2 linked regions of the Parazoarcus communis genome follow. The protein of the gene in region 2 interacts with the protein of the main gene of each other region in a pairwise test. Links are inferred from orthologs where the notes say so. Each region holds a gene or a part of one and is shown on either strand. Other genes may lie near its edges. The genes, in order: gyrB and gyrA.

The links.
Region 1: the proteins of gyrA (region 2) and gyrB interact in binary tests that used the Escherichia coli proteins (3 or more experiments, as listed by UniProt). The link is inferred for Parazoarcus communis from one-to-one orthologs.

What each region holds. Positions count from the first base shown.
Region 1 is NZ_CP022188.1:1,188,898-1,204,518, reverse strand. The notes cover bases 12,530-15,621. They hold gyrB (DNA topoisomerase (ATP-hydrolyzing) subunit B), read right to left. Parts: upstream 15,281-15,621; coding sequence 12,779-15,280; downstream 12,530-12,778. Other genes in these bases: dnaN (DNA polymerase III subunit beta), read right to left, coding at 15,374-15,621. Outside these bases: CEW87_RS22555 (Eco57I restriction-modification methylase domain-containing protein), read left to right, coding at 524-3,571; CEW87_RS05490 (KAP family P-loop NTPase fold protein), read left to right, coding at 3,568-5,709; DISARM system helicase DrmA, read left to right, coding at 5,722-9,729; drmB (DUF1998 domain-containing protein), read left to right, coding at 9,732-11,591; DISARM system phospholipase D-like protein DrmC, read left to right, coding at 11,593-12,354. UniProt on the Escherichia coli protein: DNA gyrase negatively supercoils closed circular double-stranded DNA in an ATP-dependent manner to maintain chromosomes in an underwound state.
Region 2 is NZ_CP022188.1:2,906,694-2,913,126, reverse strand. Bases 3,171-6,433 are described here. They hold gyrA (DNA gyrase subunit A), read right to left. Parts: upstream 6,044-6,433; coding sequence 3,371-6,043; downstream 3,171-3,370. Other genes in these bases: grpE (nucleotide exchange factor GrpE), read left to right, coding at 6,239-6,433; serC (3-phosphoserine/phosphohydroxythreonine transaminase), read right to left, coding at 3,171-3,374. Outside these bases: CEW87_RS13330 (prephenate dehydrogenase), read right to left, coding at 1-51; hisC (histidinol-phosphate transaminase), read right to left, coding at 69-1,166; pheA (prephenate dehydratase), read right to left, coding at 1,184-2,248; more of serC, read right to left, coding at 2,277-3,170. UniProt on the Escherichia coli protein: A type II topoisomerase that negatively supercoils closed circular double-stranded (ds) DNA in an ATP-dependent manner to maintain chromosomes in an underwound state.

The sequences.
Region 1 (15,621 bases), 1.7 Mb from region 2 along the record:
GTGCGCATTCTCTTGCGCCCGTAACGAGGGTGGGCGTTGGCGCCAGGCGTGATAGCCGCTCTCCGAAACACTCAGCAGCCGGCACATCACCGCCACAGGGTGGTGTAGTCGCAGTTGGTCAATCTGTGCGTACTTCACCGCGACTCCTTCGCGAAATACGCCGCACATTTTTTTAGCAGATCGCGCTCCAGCTTCACTTCCGCCAATTCCTTGCGCAATCGCGCCAGCTCAACTTCCGTCTCTGTCGGCAACCGTTGGCCTTGCCCCACTTTGGCAAGCTTGCCCGCACGCGAGGCCCTGACCCAGTTGCCAAGACTGCTCTTCGGCACCGAAAGGCGCTTGGCCGCTGCATCCACCGAAAGCCCTTCTGCCTCCACCAACTTCACTGCTTCCGCCCGAAATTCCGGCGTGTAAATCCCTTTCGGCATCCGTTCCATGTGCGTCCTCCGTTCGTGCAATTTTACAAAACGTTGGACTCCATTTTTTTCAGCCTACCTCAGTCACTGATGCACTCGGCGAACAAGTGCGCCGCGCCGTCGAAGTGTTGATCCAAACGCTCGACAAGGCCGATCAGGATCGCAACCGCGAGCTGCTGCACGACGTCAAGGAACCCGAGCTGTACGAGGCCGCGCTCACGGTGATGATGCGCTTGGTGTTCCTGCTCTCCGCCGAGGAGCGTGGCCTGCTTTTGATGGGCGACGAACGCTACGAGGCCAACTATGCGCTCTCCACCTTGCGCATGCAGTTGCGCAAGGAATCCGAAGAAATCCTCGAGCGCCGCTGGGACGCGTGGTCGCGCTTGCTGGCGATCTTCCGCGCGGTGTTCGGCGGCATTGAGCACGAGAATCTGCGCCTCCCGGCACTGGGCGGCTCGCTATTCGATCCCGACCGTTTCCCGTTCCTCGAAGGTCGGGCCAAAGGCTCCAACTGGCGCAGCGATGCCGCCAAGCCACTGCCCATCGACAACCGCACCGTGCTGCTGTTGCTGGAGGCCATTCAGCAATTCCAGGGTCGCACGCTTTCATACCGCGCACTGGATGTCGAACAGATCGGTTACGTGTATGAAGGTCTGCTCGAGCGCACCGTCAAGCGCACCGATGAAGTCACATTGGAACTGGATGCCACCAAGAGCGCCAAGACACCATGGGTAAAGCTGGCCGAGCTGGATTCGGCGCGTTTGGATGGCGCTGCGCGGTTGGCCGAGTTGCTGCAAGAACGCTCTGGCAGTTCTGCCAGTCGGGTGCGCAATGATCTGGCCAAGCCCGTCGATGACACCTTGGCGGATCGCCTGCTGACCGCTTGCCAAGGCGATACCAAACTCCGCGATCGCGTCAAACCCTATGCCCATCTGCTGCGCACCGACCCATGGGGCTATCCGCTGGTCTATCCCGCAGGTGCCTTCATCGTCACCACCGGTTCCGACCGCCGCGAATCCGGCACCCACTACACCCCGAAATCGCTGACCGAAGCAATCGTCGCCGAGACGCTCACGCCAGTGGCCTATGTCGGCCCGGCAGAAGGAGCGCCGCGTGATCGCTGGGTGCTGAAATCTCCCGCCGAACTGCTCGACCTCAAGATCTGCGATCCGGCCATGGGTTCGGGAGCCTTCCTGGTGCAGGCCTGCCGCTGGTTGTCTGATCGCCTCGTCGAGGCATGGTCACTGGTCGAGACAACGGGCAAAACCGTGAGCGTGGATGGTGAAGTTCTGGATGCCGGAGTGGCCAAGGAGCCTCTACCCCGCGACGGCGAGGCGCGCACGGTGATCGCGCGCCGCCTCATCGCCGAGCGCTGTCTGTACGGCGTCGATTTGAACCCGCTCGCAGTCGAACTGGCAAAGCTATCCATCTGGCTGGTGACGCTGGCCAAGGAGCGTCCTTTTGGCTTCCTCGACCATAACTTGCGCAGCGGCGACAGCTTGTTGGGCATTCACCGGCTGGATCAGCTCACCGAACTTTCAATGACGCCAGCCCGCCAGGGCCAGCTACGTCTGTTTGGTCAGAACATTAAAAAGGCAGTGCTTGAGGCTATTGAACTGCGCTCACGCCTTCGCACCACACCCATCCGCGACATCCGCGACGTGGAAACCATGGCATATCTCGACGCCGACGCACGCAGCAGGCTCAAAGTGCCAGAATGCATCGCCGACGCGTTCATTGGGGAAGTGTTCGCGGCGGGCGGCAGTGGCGCGAAACTCGAAAACGCACTTGCTTCGTTGAGCGCCCATGCCGAGCAGGTGGCTGGTGGTGATCAGGAATCACTTGCGTCGATGCGTCGAACAGTCGCCATCACTCTTTCTGCCGACCTTCCTTTCGGAAGACCGGCACGACAGCCATTTCACTGGCCACTCGAATTTCCAGAAGTCTTTGATTCTTCTGCACCGGGATTTGATGCGACTCTTGGAAATCCTCCGTGGGGCGCCTCGCTATCAGAAGCAGACACTCAACATCTGAAGAGAAGTTATCCAAACTCCGCCTACAAGCTGATTAATTCGTTCAAGTTCTTCATTGAGCGAATGGATCAGATCACCGCCAATGCAGCGAAGACGTACTCGTTTCTTGTTCCGTCCAGCCTGCTCGAACATATTGGGTGTAGAGATAACAGGGCGCTTTTGCTGAGTCGCTCACCAATCATGTTCATTGATTGTGGAGACGGGATGTTCAACGGCGTAACGCAGTCCTGCTGCTTCGGAGTTATCAATAAGCGCGCTGCCTCGGACGAGCATCCTGTAGTCCTTGGTACGTTTGAAGGGTACTGCAAGACCGAAGCAACACGGCGGGATAGCGACTGGACCGTCAAGACAATCCAGGAAATAAAAGGACGAAAAAACTCCGTCCTCAGCCACGGTGCCGATGTGAAGCACATCAACAGCGGCGCGTCCGTGCCGCTGGTCGAGTTGGCCGATGTTTTTGATAGTGGCATTGATTATTCGAGGGCGGCGCTAGGAAATGCTGTCTTCTATTCAGATCAGGCTGCGGAAAATCTCTCCGACTACAAAGTCCTGCGGGGTAGGAATATCGGAAAATATTCGTTGGAGTTTGAGGGAATATGGCTCCGCAATAACTGGAGGGACATCCAGCAAGAACACATCGCAACTGATTCAAAAAGTCGCCTCAAGGTCAACGAGAAGGCTTATGTTGTGTCTCCCAAGATACTTGTCAGACAAACAGGCGATCAGATCATCGCCACTGTGGATACCGGCCGTTTCTTTCATCAAAAATCCCTTCTTTGCATCATCCCCAAGGCCGGGGTATCCGCATACTTCCTCTGCGCTATTCTGAACCACCCCAAGATGACTGAGATCTATCGGGGCATGACCATGCAGTCTGGCAAGGTGTTTTCTCAGGTCAAGAAGAATTTTCTGGAACAGCTACCGATACCTTCTTCATTCGACCCCAGCCAGAAAGAACGCATTGCAGGACTTGCTGAAAAGCTCATCAATACCCATGACCAAGATGACAAGGCAAAACTATTGGCTCAACTTGAAAATGAAGTAGTCAAAGGCTTTGTTGAAAGTGAAGCAGCGATTCTTCAGTCCACGCTCCGAGACACCCATCACGAGGAGATGCAATGACTGCACTCTCCGCCGATCGCCCCAGCTCAAACCCGCAGGACGATCTGTTCGGGCACGCACCGTTCGCCGAAAGCCTTGCTAATAGCATTTGTCGCTACCCGGGCAATGATGGCTTGGTGCTGGCCCTCTATGGCCCGTGGGGTTCGGGGAAATCCACTGTACTGAGCTATGTAGGGCACTTCCTGGAACAGCGCCCGGAAGCTGAACAGCCTGTCATTGTGACCTTCAATCCATGGTGGTTCTCTGGGCAGGAAAACTTGGCTCGGGCCTTTCTGGGTCAGCTGCAGGCCGTACTGCCTGCCAAGAATACGAAGTTCAAGAAGTTGGGCGATCTGCTCGGAAATTTTGCCGAAGGGGTTGGTGGCCTGATCGACCTGAGCGGCATGACCGGCGGTGCTGGCAGCAAGATTGGCAAGTTGATCGGCATGATCACCAAGCGCAAACCGAAAGATGTGCCAGCGCTCAAATCAGAGATCAGCCAGATTCTGCGGGATGCACAAACTCGGATTTTGGTCATCATTGATGACATCGACCGGTTAACGCCCGAAGAAACTCGTCAGCTATTCACCGTCATCAAGGCGTTAGCCGACTTCCCCAACGTCGTCTACTTGCTCGCCTTTGATCGCGAGGTCGCTGCACAGGCCATCGAACAGCAGAGTGGTATGCCGGGCGAGCGCTATCTGGAGAAGATCATTCAGGTTCCGTTCGAGTTGCCACCGGTCGATCGGGTGGCTTTGCGGGCAGCCTTGTTCAAGCGCCTCGATGAGATTCTTGGTGACACCCCAGACGGTCTGTTCGATCAGTCCTATTGGACGAATGCCTTCCACGATGGCATTGATCCGCTGATTCAGGTTCCGCGTGATGTCGTCCGTTTCACGAACACATTGGCCGTGACCTATCCGGCGGTACGCGGCGAAGTGAACCCAGTCGACTTCATCGCACTAGAGGCGCTTCGCGTCTTCCAGCCCAGCCTGTACGACGTCATCCGCACGAATCAGGACAAGTTCTCAGGCCACAGTCGCGACAACCGGTATGACGGCGATCAAAAAGCGATAGCAGCCTTCCACGAGCAATGGGCGCAAGCACTGCCAGAGTCGCTGCGTTCGAGCACAAAAGCACTGCTTGAACGCATTTTTCCGAAAATTGGACAAATGGGCTACGGAGCCGATTGGTTGACGCAATGGCGGAGGAGTCTTCGCGCTTGCCATCCCGATGTGTTCCCCACTTACTTCCGAATGACCGTTCCTCCTGGCGCAGTCCGCCGCAGCGAAATGCTGACGCTATTGAGCTTGGCAGAAACGCCAGCCGCATTGGGCGATGCGCTGGTTCAAGCTACGAGTGAGAAGCGCCCCGATGGCCTGTCAAAAGCACGGGCTTTGCTTGAACGGCTGATGGATCACGTTGAAGAGGACATCCCCGATGAGCACATCCCGGTGGTCATCGGTGTGCTCTTTGATGTCGGCGACTCGCTTGTGCTCGACAGCGATGAACGCGGTTCCTTCGATTTTGGCAACGAATCACGCGTCACACGCGTGGTGTATCACCTTCTCAAACGAGTCGACCGAACGCAGCGGCATGACCTGCTCAAGACTGCTATAGACCAAGGCCGTTCCCTCGGAGTCCAGCGCTATTTGATTGCAGCACTGTCCGACGAGGTTAAGAAGGAGTCCGAGGGTGGCGAAGAGGCGCTGGTTGACACAGCCACACTTGATGATCTGAAAGTCTGCTGGCTTAACGGCTTGAAAACTAAACTCAGTCAGAGCGAATTGCTGGCGCATTCGCAACTTGCTCGCCTATTGGCCGCATGGTGTCTCTGGGGTGACAAAGCCGAAGCAAAGGCATGGTGTGAAGCAGCCACTTCTAAAAATGATGGTCTTCTGACCTTCTTGACCAAATTCTGCTCGCACACGCGCTCGCAGACGGTGGGGGATTGGGCCGTGCGCCTCCAGCCACGCTTGAATCCCGCTTGGCTGGGTCAATACATCGATACCACAGCATGCGCGCAGCGCTTGATAGACCTGCGGCAGGCAGGTGCCATTCCGAACACGGCAATCGAAGCCGTTGACCAGTTTCTGAAAGAGTTCGAGATGCTCAAGGCTGGCAAGAATCCTGATGGCGTTGGCGCATTTGATGATTGACGGGGAGCACGCATGACAGATAACAACAAACCTAGCAAAGCGCCCAATGCATGGATCGCCATTGATCATGGCCTTGCTGCCGATCTCACGCTGGCACCGTACACACTGCGGCTGAAGGGTGAGCGTTCGCTGTACCAAGCCATCGCCGATGACGATTGGGTGTTGATCCTGAACGCTGCTGGCCACATCACGCGGGTCGGGCGGGTACTGCGGGTTCGTTCCGATCTGGAGACCACCACACTCTACTTCGACCGCATGCTGTTGGTCGATCCGGCTGTTCCGATTGGCCTTGTATCGCTCACCCCGCCTTCGTCCGGCAGCGTTGGCCGAATTCAATGGACGGACTTTCTGGAGTCACTCCCCAAGGCGTTGCACAAGACCATCGCCGAAGTGCCGACCATCGAGGATCAGGCCTATATCCGCGAACTGCTGCAACTGGCGGTGATGGACGACTTACTCGGGCCCGCTGGCGGCCCTCGTGAACGCATCGTTGACATGGGTGTGCGGGATCGCTACCTGGTTGGCAAACTGGCCCCACGTGAGGCCGCACAGGGCGGTATCGAGGGACTGGACGGGCCACTGGCCAATGACGACGCCGAAGAGCCTACGGAGGCCAAGGTTCCCGGACGGCACGAGCCCGGTGCGGAGTTTGGAACGGCCACCGGGCGTGTGGAGCCGGAATCGGATTCGGCTGACGAGATCGATGCCGCCAGCAACCAGTCTCTGGTGCCCAGCAGCCTCGGCATGACCTTCTGCGTGGATGGTGACGCCGACCGGATCGAGATCGAAGCGCGCTGGGGTCGGTATGAGCGCAGCGACGAGCACGAGATATTCCGCACCCGCAAGAACAAGGAAACCGGTGCCGAGGTGCAGACCAAGGCCAAAGTCTGGCAACGCATTCCCTGTGGCGGCAAGATCGTGCTGCCGCTGACCGAAGGCGTGATTCCACATCAGGCACCCGACAGCGAGTTTCCCGAAGTGCGCGTGCAGGGCTCCATCCGGGCCAAGAATGCCAATGGCGATCGGCTGGTCACGCTGTTTCTGGTGAACGCACAGGAAGAACCGGACACCAACCGCGATACGGCATGGGTGTTCCAGCCCGAGCTGATCGTTCGTTCGGAGAAGGATGCCGCCAAACGCGCCATCTTCCGGCGCAGGCCGGTGCTGGATGCCGACGGAATGGACCCGGAGCGCGAAGCACTGGAGATGATCTACCGTAACCGCGTCGAATTCGCCGTAGGCCATGGCGTTGCCGTCCATGCCGAAACCGCAGACGACGTGACGCTGGCCACCGAGGTGCGCACCACGGTGATGCCACAGTACGAGGTGCAGGTAACGGAGACACCCGGCCTCGATCCATCCGATCGCCCGGCGATGCGCGAGATGGTCAGCAGTGGCTTGCTGGATATGCAGCGATTGGCGACCTTGGACATCGATCCGCTGGTCGATGCCTTGAGCATGCTGACCAAGGACTACGCCGCGTGGATCGATGAACAGCGCGCTCGCGTCGGGGCTGAAGTGACCGGCTACGACACCCAGTCGCAACAAGCGATGGACCGTTGCCAAGAGATCCACTCACGCCTGCAGCAGGGTATCGACACGCTGAAAGCCGATGAGAAAGCGCTTGCGGCCTTTCGCTTCGCCAACCGGGCGATGGCCACGCAACGCGTGCGCAGCCAATATGCGCTGGCCATGCGCCGGGGCGAAGATGTCACCCTCGACAAGTTCGATGTGCTGAAGAACCGCAGCTGGCGTCCATTCCAGTTGGCGTTTCTGCTGCTCTCGATTCCATCACTGGCCGACCCGAGTCATCCGGATCGCGTCCAGCCCGTCGAGGCCTATGCCGATCTGCTGTGGTTCCCCACTGGTGGCGGTAAGACCGAGGCCTATTTGGGCGTTGCGGCCTTCACCATGGCTATTCGGCGCATGCAGGGCAATCTCGGCGGCTACGACAGCTCACGCGGTTTGGCCGTGATCATGCGCTACACGCTGCGCCTGCTGACGCTCCAGCAGTTCCAGCGCGCCACGGCATTGATTTGCGCCATGGAAGTGTTGCGTCGAGAGGCGCTGGACAAGGGTGATAAATCCCACGGCACGGAGCCCTTCACCATCGGCCTCTGGGTTGGCAACAAGGTGACACCGGGCACGACCGAGGACAGCCACCGCGCCATCGAGGATGTACGTAACCCGGGCAAATACAACGCCGGAGCGGCATCGCCCGCGCAGCTCACCAGTTGCCCATGGTGCGGCTCGGAAGTGGCCCCCGGACGGGATGTGGAAGTCGACAAAGGCTCTGGCCGCACCTTCGTCTACTGCGGCGATAAGAAAGGCCGCTGCGACTTCTCCAAGGGCAAGTCCAGCAAGCAGCCCCATCCGGGGATTCCGGTGCTGGTCGTGGACGAAGAGATCTACCACCGCCCACCCAACATGATGATCGCCACCGTGGACAAGTTCGCCATGATGGCGTGGCGTGGTCAGGTGCGCACACTGTTTGGTCGCGTGGGGCAGGAATGCGAGCGCCACGGCCTGCTTTGGCAAGGAGCCGATTGCAATGGCAATCACCAAGCGGGCAAGGGCTTTCCTTCCTCGAAGGTGAAGGCCATCAACCCGATACGTCCGCCCGACTTGATCATTCAGGATGAGTTCCACCTGATCAGTGGGCCGCTGGGCACCATGGTGGGCTTGTATGAGACAGCCGTGGATGAACTGTGCGGCTGGACGCTTGATGGCAAGACGGTCAAGCCGAAGATCATCGCCTCTACGGCAACGGTGCGCAAAGCCAAGGAGCAAGTGAACAACGTCTTCATGCGTCGCGTTTCGGTGTTTCCACCGCACGGTCTGGACGTGGAAGACAACTTCTTCTCGGTGCAACGCCCGATCGAAGAAAGGCCGGGACGGCGTTACCTCGGGGTGTGCTCGCCCGGCAGTTCGCGACCCGCGATGCTGATCCGCGTGTACACCGCGTTCCTGACGGCAGCACAGGAGCTGTTCGATCACTTTGGCGAGCCTGCCGACCCGTACATGACCATGGTCGGTTACTTCAACTCCCTGCGTGAGCTGGGCGGCATGAAGCGGCTGGCAGAGGACGATGTGCAGACACGTTCCTACCGTGTGCAGATGAGCATGGTGGAACGGCCCGCACTGGCACAACGCAGCATCAGCAACATTCGCGAGCTGACGTCGCGGGTATCGAGTCAGGACATTCCAAAGTACCTCGACAACCTGGAGGTCAAGTTCAAGTCCGAGTTCGACACTGCCACCGGCAAGTATGTGACCCGCTGGCAGGAAGGTGACACGCGCGCCATCGATGTGGTGTTGGCGACGAACATGCTGTCAGTGGGTGTCGACGTGAACCGACTCGGCCTGATGGCCGTGAACGGACAACCCAAGGGCACCGCCGAATACATTCAGGCCACCAGCCGTGTCGGGCGTTCTTTCCCGGGCTTGGTCTGCACGGTGCTGACCTGGGCCAGACCGCGTGACCTGTCGCATTACGAAACATTCGAGCATTACCACGCTACGTTCTACAAACACGTCGAGGCGCAATCGGTAACGCCATTCTCGCCACGCGCGATGGATCGTGGCCTGACGGGGTCGCTGTTGAGCCTGATGCGTCTGGAGAACGACGAATTCAGCCCGAACGAAGGCGCTGGCCAACTGAGTATGTCCAATCAGGCCGAGATCATTGATGCCATCAAGGTATTGGCGACTCGCGCGGGCAATGTCGCCGAAGACAACGCGCGTAAGCAGTTGGCCGAGACTGAACTGAAAGAGCGCGCCGACGAATGGGCGAAAGAAGTCAGCAAGGGTGGACGCATCTTGGCCTATGAGAAACGTGGCCCCGAAAAAGACAAGACCGTTGCATTGATCAAGTCCCCAGGACTTCAAGCCTGGGACAACTGGACCGTGCCGATGTCGATGCGGGAGGTCGAGCCCGGCGTGCGTCTGATCATGAATACGAGCCATATCACGGACGATCACGATTGGAAGCCTCGTCCCGCAACGAAGGATGAGGATTGAACATGATCATCAACAACAAAACGCCAGTCGGCGAAGTACGCCCCAGCCAATTGCTGTGGACTTATGGCCCCGGTGCGCTGATCGACCTGCCCAGCCTTTCCGTCGTAACGCTCGGTATCGACCGCTGGGAAAAGGATCGCTGCCAGCCGATTCAAGAGGCGAGGCTGCTCGCTGCCGTTCGAAAGGTTCTGGGAACGCAGGTCGAAAACTTGCGGATGCCGCCATTCCAGAAAAGCGAACTCGTCGATGTCTGGTCTGCCGAGGCCAATATCGGCGTTCCCGTCCGGCCATTCCCGCGCTGGATGCGCTGCGTGAAATGCGGCCTGCTATCGCCCTTTGATGCCGGTCTGTTCGAGATCAAGGAGAACCGCTTCAGGCCGGAGCGAACCCGCTTCGTTCACAAAGGCTGCCGTGGTTCCAAAGGCGACCAACCGGCCAAGGATGCCGATGCTGTCCCCGCCCGTTTTCTGCTGGCCTGCCGCGACGGGCACCTCGACGATTTCCCTTGGCACTACTTCGTCCATGGTGGCAACAGTTCGTGCAAGGGCACGCTGCGTTTCTTCGAGAGCGGCGCATCGCTGCAAACCGAAAACCTGTGGGTGAAGTGTGATGCCTGTGGTGCATCGAGAAGCATGGCGCACGCATTCGGCAAGGCAGGCAAAGAGAATCTGCCGGGTTGCCGAGGGCGTCATCCCCACTTGGATCACTTCGAGAATGAATGTGATGAAGAGGCTCGCGCAGTTCTGCTGGGGGCCACGAATAGCTGGTTCCCCATCACGCTCTCGGCGCTCGCGATTCCTCAGACCAAAGACCCGCTCAGTCAATTGATCCAGGATGGCTGGGAGTTTTTCGAGGATCTCGATTCCGAAGCCGAGGTGTCGGTGACGGTGAAGACCTTGAAGAAGACCGGGGCGTTGCCTGGAATCGACAAGTACGCTGCAGCCGCGATCTGGGCGGCCATTGAGGCGCATCGCTCCGGTGGCGGGCAGGAGGTCGTGGGTGAGGCCGACATCAAAGGGCCCGAGTGGGATGTGCTGACCGAGGCCAACCCGCCCACGGACTACCCGCACTTCATGAGCAAGAAGGTCGGCACGCCACCGGGACTCGGTGGCCATATCAGTCGAGTCTTGCTCCTCGAGCGTTTGCGCGAGGTGAATGCGCTGCTGGGTTTCACTCGGGTCGAAGCCCCCGAAGAGTCTGGCGACCCCAGTGAGCGTCCGCAGATGGCCAGCCTGTCACGCAGCAAGCCGGATTGGGTGCCGGCCAACCAGGTTCATGGTGAAGGGATCTTCATCCAGTTCGATGAGGCTGCGCTCGTCAAGTGGGAAGCTCTGGATGGCGTGAAGAAGGTCGACCAGATGCTCCGTGGTGGTCATAGGGGATGGCGCAATTCGCGTCATCTTGACCCGAAGGAAGGCTACCCCGGCATTCGCTATGTAATGCTGCACACCCTTTCTCATTTGCTGATTCGTGAACTGGCGCTGGAGTGCGGATACAACGCTGCGAGCATTCGGGAGCGCATCTATGCCGATACATCGGGCGACAGCCCGCAGGCGGGTATCCTCATCTATACCGCAGCAGCAGATTCTGACGGCACGCTGGGTGGCCTTGTCGACCTCGGGAAGCCAGAAAACCTTGGTCGCCTGCTGGAGCAAGCATTGAATCGTTCGAAGATCTGCTCATCAGATCCGCTTTGCTCGGAACATGACCCCGAAAAAGACCGCTCATTGCATGGGGCTGCTTGCCATGCGTGCTCTCTAGTGGCGGAGACCTCTTGCGAGCGGGGCAATCGCTATCTGGATCGATCGCTGCTCATACCAACACTCGAACGCGCCGACGCTGCTTTCTTCAAGGGGTTCTGACATGGATGAACTCTTGGATGCCATTGCAGCCTTGGTCTCTCTGGTCTCACCTGAGAAGGTGCAGGCCATTGCCGCCCGCGTTCGTCGAACTAGTGCCAGCAAGGCTGCGACGGCTTTGCCGAGTGTGGTCGGAACTCCGCTGGCCAGCACCGTTGTCGAGCAGCTTGCGGCAGCCTGGCAAAACACCAAGGTTGGTTCAGACGAACTGGCATCAATGCTTATCGCTGCCAGTCACGTTTACGCCAAAGCCGCGTCTGAGCAATCCACCGAACTCGTGTGGACGGGCCCAACGACGCCGTTCGTATCGGCGCGTAGAACAGAGCAGGCGCTGCTGCAGGTCATCAACTCAGCAGAACAGTCGTTGTTCATTACCAGCTTCGTGGCCTACGACGTGTCCACCATCGTCAAGGCCCTGAACGCGGCGAATGATCGCGGTGTGACCATCTCAATGCTACTCGAGTTGTTTCAAGATCATGGTGGCAGCATCACTTTCGACGCGATAGGCAAAATGAGGACTTTGGTTCCGGCCGCCAATCTCTATGCCTGGCGCGACAAGGCCGACCCGTTTTCCGACGGCCGCGTCCACGCCAAAGTTGCTGTCGCAGACGGCAGGATGTGTTTCATCACCAGCGCGAACCTCACCGGGCACGCAATGGAAAAGAACATGGAGGCTGGTGTGCTGATCTCTGGCGGGCGCATTGCAAAGCTGCTTGATGAACACCTGCGCTCACTCGTCGATACGAAAATAGTCTCTGTTGTGTGAAGCTGCTCCGTATGATTGTTATCCGTAAGTTGCGGGTAATTGAGGACGATGTGAATGACTTAGGAGGCCAGCATGTCACTCATGCCGAATTGCGCAAACCTGCGCCACCTTCTTCAAGGCACCCCTCGCCTCCTTATGTCTTTCGGCAACTTTGGCACGGGTCATTTAGGGGCGTAGATAGCTCGCTTAACCTAGATCAGTACTTCGTGGGTCGTCCGTTGGCCCTCAGAGGCGCGGGCGGCGCTAAGTCGGATGTCTTAATACGATGACGTCTCCGGAACTCAGAAGCCTTATTGTCTGCTGTTTCTACGCAATTTTTAGCATGGAAAAAGGCGGGGAATCCTAGTGGATTCACCCGCCTCTCGCGACCGTCTGCCAGTTTATGCCCGGCAAATTGCCAGTTTATGGTCGCCGCTACAAAACCTCAGATATCGATGTTCTGCGCGTACAGCGCATTGCTCTCGATAAATGCCCTTCTCGGCTCGACGTTGTCGCCCATCAGCGTGGTGAAGATTTCGTCGGCGGCGATGGCGTCGTCGATCTGCACGCGCAGCAGGCGGCGCACCGCCGGGTCCATGGTGGTTTCCCACAGCTGATCGGGGTTCATTTCGCCCAGACCTTTGTAGCGCTGCTTGCTCAGGCCGCGTTCGACTTCGGACAGCAGCCAGGTGATGGCGTCGGCGAAGCGGACGATGGGCTGACGCTTTTCGCCACGGCGGATTTCGGCGCCGGCACCGATGAGGCCGGCGATGGACTCGCTGGCGTTACGGATGGTGCGGTAGTCGCCGGAGACGACGAAGTCGTGCTCGACCCAGCCGAACTTGCGGTTGCCGTGGTGCAGGCGTTCGATGGTGAGGCGCCAGCCTTCGGACTCTTCGTGGTATTCGGCGTAGATCTGCAGGTCTTCCGGCAGATGGGGCTGAATACGGGCGGCGGAGTCGCGCGCAGCGGCTTCGTCCTCGAGGCTGACCGGGAGGTCGTGCGCGAGCATGGCCTGCAGCACTTCGGGGTCGATGTAGCTGGCGAGGCGGCGGATGACGGCTTCGGCCAGCAGGTAGCTGCGGGCGAGGCCGCCGAGGGGCTCGTCGGTGATCAGGTCGGCGTCTGCGCGCGGCAGCAGCACGGCGCCTTCGAGCGCGAGCTTGAGCAGGTGGTTGTTGAGCTCGTGGTCGTCCTTGATGTACATCTCGCTCTTGCCGTGCTTGATCTTGTACAGCGGCGGCTGGGCGATGTAGATGTGGCCGCGCTCGACCAGTTCGGGCATCTGGCGATAGAAGAAGGTGAGCAGCAGGGTACGAATGTGGGCACCGTCGACGTCGGCATCGGTCATCAGGATGATGCGGTGGTAACGCAGCTTCTCGGGCTTGTAGTCGTCCTTGCCGATGCTGGTGCCGAGCGCGGTGATCAGGGTGGCGATTTCCTGGCTCTGCAGCAGCTTGTCGAAGCGGGCCTTCTCTACGTTGAGGATCTTGCCCTTGAGCGGCAGGATGGCCTGGAACTTACGGTCGCGGCCCTGCTTGGCCGAGCCGCCTGCGGAGTCACCCTCGACCAGGTAGAGTTCGCACAGGGCGGGGTCTTTTTCCTGGCAGTCGGCGAGTTTGCCGGGCAGGCCGACGCCGTCGAGGATGCCTTTGCGGCGGGTCATGTCGCGCGCCTTGCGGGCGGCGTCGCGGGCGCGGGCGGCTTCGACGATCTTGTTGCAGATGGTGCGGGCGTCGAGCGGGTTTTCGAGCAGGAAGTCGGTGAGCTTGTTGGCGACCACTTCTTCCACCGCCGGACGGGCCTCGCTTGAAACCAGCTTCATCTTGGTCTGGCTGGCGAACTTGGGGTCGGGCATCTTGACCGACAGCACGCAGGCCAGGCCTTCGCGCATGTCGTCACCGGTGATGTCGACCTTGGCCTTCTTGGCGATCTCGTTTTCTTCGATGTACTTGTTGATGACGCGGGTCATCGCTGCACGCAGGCCGGTGAGGTGGGTGCCGCCATCGGCCTGCGGGATGTTGTTGGTGTAGCACAGCACCTGTTCGGCGTAGCTGTCGTTCCACTGCATCGCGACTTCGACCGACAGTTCGGCATCGTGGCCGGCGCCGGTGGGGATGCGGGTGGTGCCGGCGGCGTAGAACACCGTGGGCTGCAGCACGGTCTTGGTGCGGTTGATGTACTCGACGAAGCCCTTCACGCCACCGGCGAAGGCGAAGTCTTCTTCCTTGCCGGTGCGCTGGTCGAGGAGGCGGATCTTCACGCCGTTGTTGAGGAAGGACAGCTCGCGCAGGCGCTTGGCGAGGATGTCGTAGTGGTACTCGATGGTGCCGAAGATCTCTTCGTCAGCCAGGTAGTGCACTTCGGTGCCGCGCTTGCTGGTGTCGCCGATGACCTTGAGCGGGCTGGTCTCGATGCCGTTGACGACATCGATGAGCCGGTCCTGCGGCACGCCGCGGTTGAACTCCATGAAGTGCTTCTTGCCGTCGCGGCGCACGGTGAGGCGCAGCCACTTGGACAGCGCATTCACGCACGACACGCCCACGCCGTGCAGGCCGCCCGATACCTTGTAGCTGTTCTGGTTGAACTTGCCACCGGCGTGCAGCACGCACATGACGATTTCGGCCGCCGAGCGCTTGGGTTCGTGCTTGTCGTCCATCTTGACCCCGACCGGGATGCCGCGGCCGTTGTCGGTGACGGAGATGGAGTTGTCGGCGTGGATGGTGATGACGATGTCGTCGCAATGGCCTGCCAGGGCCTCGTCGATGGCGTTGTCCACAACTTCGAACACCATGTGGTGCAGGCCGGTGCCATCGGAGGTATCGCCGATGTACATGCCGGGGCGCTTGCGAACCGCCTCCAGGCCTTCGAGCTGCTGGATGCTGGTTTCGTCGTAGTCTTCGTGCGCGATTGCGGACGCGGTGGGCAGATTTTGCGGTTCGGACATGGTCATCTCGGGTGATTCATAAAGAACGTGCCCCCGGTGACGGGGGCAGCGAACCCGGCCAGGCCGGGTTCATGGGGAAGCGACGCGCTTGCTTCAAATGCGCATCGGCATCACGACATACTTGAACTGCTCGTTGCCAGGCAGGGTGATCAGCGCGCTGGAGTTGCCGTCGTTGAAACGCCATTCGATGGTTTCGGACGACAGGTTGTTGAGCACGTCGAGCAGGTAGGTGACGTTGAAACCGATGTCGAGCTTGTCGCCCTGATAGTCGATTTCGAGTTCTTCCTGCGCTTCTTCCTGCTCGGCGTTGGAGCTGACGATGCGCAGGGTGCCGGCTTCGA
Region 2 (6,433 bases):
ACCGCCGATCAGACCGACGCCACACACCACCAGTTTGCCGATCAGCGCCATACCTTCTCCTCGGGCGCTCACGCCAGAATCTGGCGCAAGGCCTCAATGAACCGAGTGTTTTCTTCGGGCAGTCCGATCGAGACCCGCAACCATTCGGGCATGCCGTAGCCGGCGATCGGGCGCACGATGACACCGCGCTTGAGCAGCCCAAGGTTCACGGCAGCCGCATCGCCTGCCCTGAAAGCCACGAAATTGCCCGACGACGGAATCCACTCCAGCCCCAACTCGGACAGAGCCCCGGTAATCTGGGCCATGCCGCGGCGGTTGATCTGAGCGCTCTGCGCCAGAAACTCTTCGTCACCAAGCGCCGCTTCCGCGGCCGCAAGCGCGATGCTCGAAACGTTGAAGGGCTGACGAACCCGGTTCATCAGATCGGCCACCTCGGGATGCGCAATCGCGTAGCCCACGCGCAATCCCGCCAGGCCGTATGCCTTGGAGAAGGTGCGCGAAATCAGCAGATTCGGAAAGCGAGCCAGCCAGCCGATGGCATTGTAGGACTGCTCCGGCGCGAGGTATTCGGTATAGGCCTCGTCCAGCACCACCAGCACATCCCGCCGCACCTTCCCGAGGAAGGCCTCGAGTTGCTCGCCGGACAGGAAGGTACCGGTCGGATTGTTCGGGTTCGCGATGAACACGATACGGGTTTCGGGCGTGATCGCTGCGGCCATGGCATCGAGGTCGTGCCCGAAGTCCCGGGCCGGCACCTCGATACACTTCGCCCCCACCGCGTTCGTCGCCAGCGGGTACACCGCAAATGCGTGCTGCGAGAACACCGCGGCACAACCGGGCGCCAGAAACGCCCGCGCAGCGAGCTCAAGAATGTCGTTGGAGCCATTCCCGATCACCAGTTGCTCGGCACGCACGCCAAACTTGCTGCAGATCGCCGCTTTCAACGCAAAGGCATTACCGTCCGGATAGCGGGCGACCTCCGACAGCACGCCGGTGATCGCGCCGCGGGCATGCGCACTCATGCCGAGCGGGTTCTCGTTGGACGCGAGCTTGACGATGCTCCCTTCGGCGATGCCCATCTCCCGGGCCAGCTCGGAAACCGGCTTGCCGGGCAGGTAGGGCATGATTGCGCGGATGTACTCCGGCGCATTTCCAGCAACACTCATGCTTGTCTCCAGCTTGTTCAGATCGCGGCGACGGGGTAGGACCCCAGCACCTTGACGAAGGCGGCACGCTCGCCGAGTTCCTTGAGCGCGACCGCCACATCGGTGTCGGTCTGGTGGCCCTGCAGGTCGACATAGAACACGTATTCCCACAGCCCACCACGGGCGGGCCGGGACTGCAGCTTGGTCATGTCGACGCCATGACGGGCGAGCGGCTCGAGCAGCGCATACATCGCACCGGGCCGGTTCGGCGCCGAGCACACCACCGAGGTCTTGTCCTTGCCCGACGGACCGGCCTCGTGATGCGCGATCACGAGGAAACGGGTCGAATTGTTGGGATCGTCTTCGATGTTGGATGCGAGCTTGTTCAGGCCGTAAAGTTCGGCGGCGGCTTCGCCCGCAATCGCGCACGACTCAGGATCTTCCGCAGCCAGTCGCGCGGCCTCGGCATTGCTCGCCACCGGGATGCGCGGCAGATTGGCCAGATGACGATTGAGCCATTCGTGACACTGGGCGAGCGACTGCGCATGCGAATACAGCCGCTTGGCGCCACCGATACCTTCGGCACGCGACAGCAGATGCTGATGGATGCGCAGCTTGACCTCGCCGCAGACCTTGAGCGGGTTCGCGAGCAACAGATCCAGCGTGCCGCCGACAGCGCCCTCGGTGGAGTTCTCCACCGGCACCACGCCGTAGTCGGCATTGCCCTGCTCGACCGTGCGGAACACGTCGTCGATGGCGGCCATGGGCAGGAAGTTGGGAGCCGAACCGAAGTGCTTGCGGCTGGCGCTCTCGGAGAAGGTGCCGGCGGGGCCCAGATAGGCCACCTTCAGCGGCTGCTCCAGCGCCAGGCAGGCCGACATGATCTCGCGAAAAATCCGCTGAACCGCGCCACCGGGCAAGGGACCGGGGTTGATATCGGCCAGGCGGCGCAGCACCTGGGCTTCACGCTCCGGGCGATAGATGTTGCCATGCTTGATCTCGCCCACACGCTGGGCGCAGGTGGCACGCTCGGAAAGACGGGCGAGGATCTCCTCGTCGAGGCTGTCAATCCGGTTTCTCAGGTTCAGCAGTTCGTCGCTCATGCTCAGCTCTCAAAACGCCCGATCGGGCTCAGGCCCTGCGCGCGGCAAAGTCGCGCATGAAATCCACCAGCGCCTGCACTCCGGCAAGCGGCATCGCGTTGTAGATCGAGGCCCGCATGCCCCCGACCGACTTGTGTCCCTTCAGCTGAAGCAGACCTGCAGCCTTCGATTCGGCCAGGAAGGCTTCATTCAGCGCTTCGTCCTTGAGGAAGAACGGTACGTTCATCCGCGAGCGGCACGCAGGGTCGATACGGTTCTCGTAGAAGTCGCTGGCATCAAGATAGCCGTAGAGCAGTTCGGCCTTGGCGATGTTCTGCGCCTCGATTGCGGCGACCCCGCCCTGGCGCTTGAGCCACTGGAAAACCAGCCCAGCGATGTAGATGCCGTAGGTTGGCGGCGTGTTGTACATCGAGCCGTTGTCGGCAACCGTCTTGTAGTCGAAGGCCGTCGGACAGTGTGCAATCGAGCGCCCGAGCACGTCGTCGCGCACGATCACGATGGTCAGGCCGGCGGGGCCGATGTTCTTCTGCGCACCGCCAAACAGCAGGCCGTATCTGGAGATATCGACCTTGCGCGACAGAATGTGCGATGACACGTCGGCCACCACCGGTACCTCGCCGCGTCCGATCGTGGCCAGATCCGGCTCAAACGGATACTCCACGCCACCGATGGTCTCGTTGGTGCAGGTAAACACATAGGCAGGGTCGGCCGACAGCTTCCACTCTGCCATCGGCGGCACCGACCTGAAGCCGTTCGCCTCGGCGCTCGCTGCGATATTGACCTCGCAGTAGCGCCGCGCTTCCTTCTGCGACTTCTGCGACCACGAACCGGTAACGACATAGTCCGCCACCCGCTTGTCACCAAGCAGGTTCATCGGAATGATCGCGTTTTCGGCAATCGCACCGCCCTGCATGAACAGGATGCGGTAATTCGACGGCACCGCGAGCAGTTCGCGCAGATCGGCTTCGGCCGCCTCGGCGATGGACATGAACTCCTTGCCGCGGTGGCTCATCTCCATCACGCCCATGCCGGCGCCATGCCAGTCGAGCATCTCCTCGGCGGCCTGGCGCAATACCGGCTCAGGCAGTGCTGCCGGACCGGCGCTGAAATTCCACACCCGACTCATGCTTCGCTTCCTTCTTCACCTTCGCCTTCGGCCGGCGCATCTCCGCCAGCGTCTGCGACCGGGCCCTCGCCCGCTTCAACATTGCCCTCATCACCGCCTTCCGGCGCCTCGTCGAGACTGCCAACAAGCTCATCCTCATCCGACTCGGCAACCTTCTCAATACCGGCGAGGTAGGTACCTTCGTCCAGGTTGATCAGGGTCACGCCCTGGGTTGCGCGGCCAAGCTCACGGATATCCTGAACCTTGGTGCGAATCAGCACTGCACCTGTGGAGATGAGCATGACCTCGCCGGTCGGCTCGACCAGCACAGCGCCCACCAGCTTGCCGTTGCGATCGGAAGTCTGGATCGCGATCATGCCCTTGGTGCCGCGGCCATGGCGGGTGTACTCGGCGACCGGCGTGCGCTTGCCGTAACCGTTTTCGGTTGCGGTCAGAACCGACTGCGATTCGTCCTTGGCCACCAGCATTGCGATCACGCGCTGACCATCTTCCAGCGTCATGCCGCGCACACCGCGCGCTTCGCGACCCATCGGGCGCACGTCGCCCTCGGCAAAGCGCACTGCCTTGCCGGCGTCGGAGAACAGCATCACATCGCAGGCGCCATCGGTGATCTCGACGCCGATCAGGTGATCGCCATCGTCCAGGTGCACCGCAATGATGCCGGCCTTGCGCGGGTTGGCGAAGGCGGTCAGCGCGGTCTTCTTGACTGTTCCGGCAGAGGTCGCCATGAACACGAAGTGGTCGTCGTCGAAGGCCTGCACCGGCAACACGGCATTGATCTTCTCCCCTTCCATCAGCGGGAAGAGGTTTACGATCGGCTTGCCACGTGAGTTGCGCGTGCCCTCGGGCACTTCATAGACCTTCAGCCAGTAGGCACGGCCACGGCTGGAGAAGCACAGCACGGTGTCGTGGGTATTGGCCACGAACAGGTGATCGATGAAGTCCTCGTCCTTCATCGAGGTCGCCTGTTTGCCGCGGCCACCACGACGCTGGGCGCGATAATCGGCCAGCGGCTGACGCTTGAAGTAGCCGGTGTGCGACAGCGTCACCACCATGTCTTCAGGCGTGATCAGGTCTTCGATGTTGATCTCTGACGTATTCATCACCAGCTCTGAGCGACGCGGGTCGCCGAACTGGTTACGAATGCCGGTGAGCTCGGCAACGATGATTTCGGTGATACGTTCCGGGCGGGCCAGGATGTCGAGCAGGTCGGTGATGATGTCCATCACTTCGCGGTACTCATTGACGATCTTGTCCTGCTCGAGGCCGGTCAGGCGCTGCAGGCGCAGCTCAAGGATGGCCTGGGCCTGCGCTTCGGACAGGCGATAGCCCTGAGCCGACAGACCGAACTGCGGATCGAGCCCGTCGGGCCGGTAGCTGTCGGCCAGCGCGCGCGACAGCATCTCTTCGACCAGCGGCGAGCGCCAGGTGCGATCCATCAGGCCGCGCTTGGCATCGGCCGGGGACGGTGCCGCCTTGATCAAGGCGATGATCTCGTCAACGTTGGACAGCGCAACCGCCAGACCTTCGAGGATGTGACCACGATCGCGCGCCTTGCGCAGCTCGAAAATGGTGCGGCGGGTGATGACCTCGCGCCGGTGCTCAAGGAAGCACACCAGCATCTGCTTGAGGTTGAGCAGGCGCGGACGACCGTCGACCAGCGCCACCATGTTCATGCCGAAGCTGTCCTGCAGCTGAGTGTGCTTGAACAGCTTGTTCAGCACTACCTCGGGCATCTCGCCGCGCTTGAGCTCGACCACCAGGCGCATGCCCGACTTGTCGGACTCGTCGCGGATCTCGCTGATGCCCTCGATCTTCTTCTCGTTGACCAGCTCGGCCATGCGCTCCTGCAGGGTGCGCTTGTTCACCTGATAGGGCAGCTCGTCGACGATGATCGCCTGACGATCGCTCTTGCCGATCGGCTCGAAGTGGGTGCGCGCACGCATGACCACGCGGCCGCGGCCAGTGCGATAGCCTTCATGAACGCCGGAAAGACCGTAAATCAGCGCAGCGGTCGGGAAGTCAGGCGCCTTGACGATCTCGATCAGCGCATCGATATCGGTTTCGGGCTCTTCGAGCAGCTTCAGGCAGGCATCGATGATCTCGCCGAGGTTGTGCGGCGGGATGTTGGTTGCCATGCCGACCGCAATACCGCTCGATCCGTTGATCAGCAGGTTGGGGATCCGCGCCGGCATGACCAGCGGCTCTTTCTCCGAGCCGTCGTAGTTCGGCCCGAAATCGACGGTTTCCTTGTCGATGTCGGCCAGCAGTTCGTGACCGATCCGCGCCATGCGGATTTCGGTGTATCGCATCGCCGCGGCGTTGTCGCCGTCGACCGAACCGAAGTTGCCCTGGCCGTCGACCAGCATGTAGCGCAGCGAAAAGTCCTGCGCCATACGCACGATGGTGTCGTACACCGCGGTATCGCCGTGTGGATGGTATTTACCGATCACGTCACCGACGATACGGGCGGACTTCTTGTATGCACGGTTCCAGTCATTGGAGAGCTCGTGCATTGCAAACAGCACGCGCCTGTGTACCGGCTTGAGACCGTCGCGCGCATCGGGCAACGCGCGCCCCACGATCACGCTCATGGCGTAATCGAGGTAGGAGTGGCGCATCTCCTCCTCGAGGCTGATCGGGAGTGTTTCCTTGGCGAACTGTGTCATGCTCTGAGGCGGTAAAACCCGCTTGAACCAAAAGCGTGCAATTTTAGCATGCGCAAGGGCTTCACTACCTTGACGACAGAAGACGATTGCAGCAGCACGTCATCTCGCGCGCAAAAAAATCTTTGCCCTGCACTTGAAATCCCTGCACACGCCCCAAGCTGTTGGGCGATTGATGAACACAGGGAGCGATCATCCATGCAGGAACAGAAGCCTACGCCGGAAAATGCAGCGGAACTCGAACAGGCGGCCGCCGCGGACGCCACGACGGAAAACCCGACCGGCGAGCATGCAGCACCGGACGTGATGCCCAGCCTCGAACAGAGCCTGCGTGAAGCCGAACTCAAGGCCTCCGAGCACCACGACGCCTGGCTGCGCGCCAAGGCTGAAACC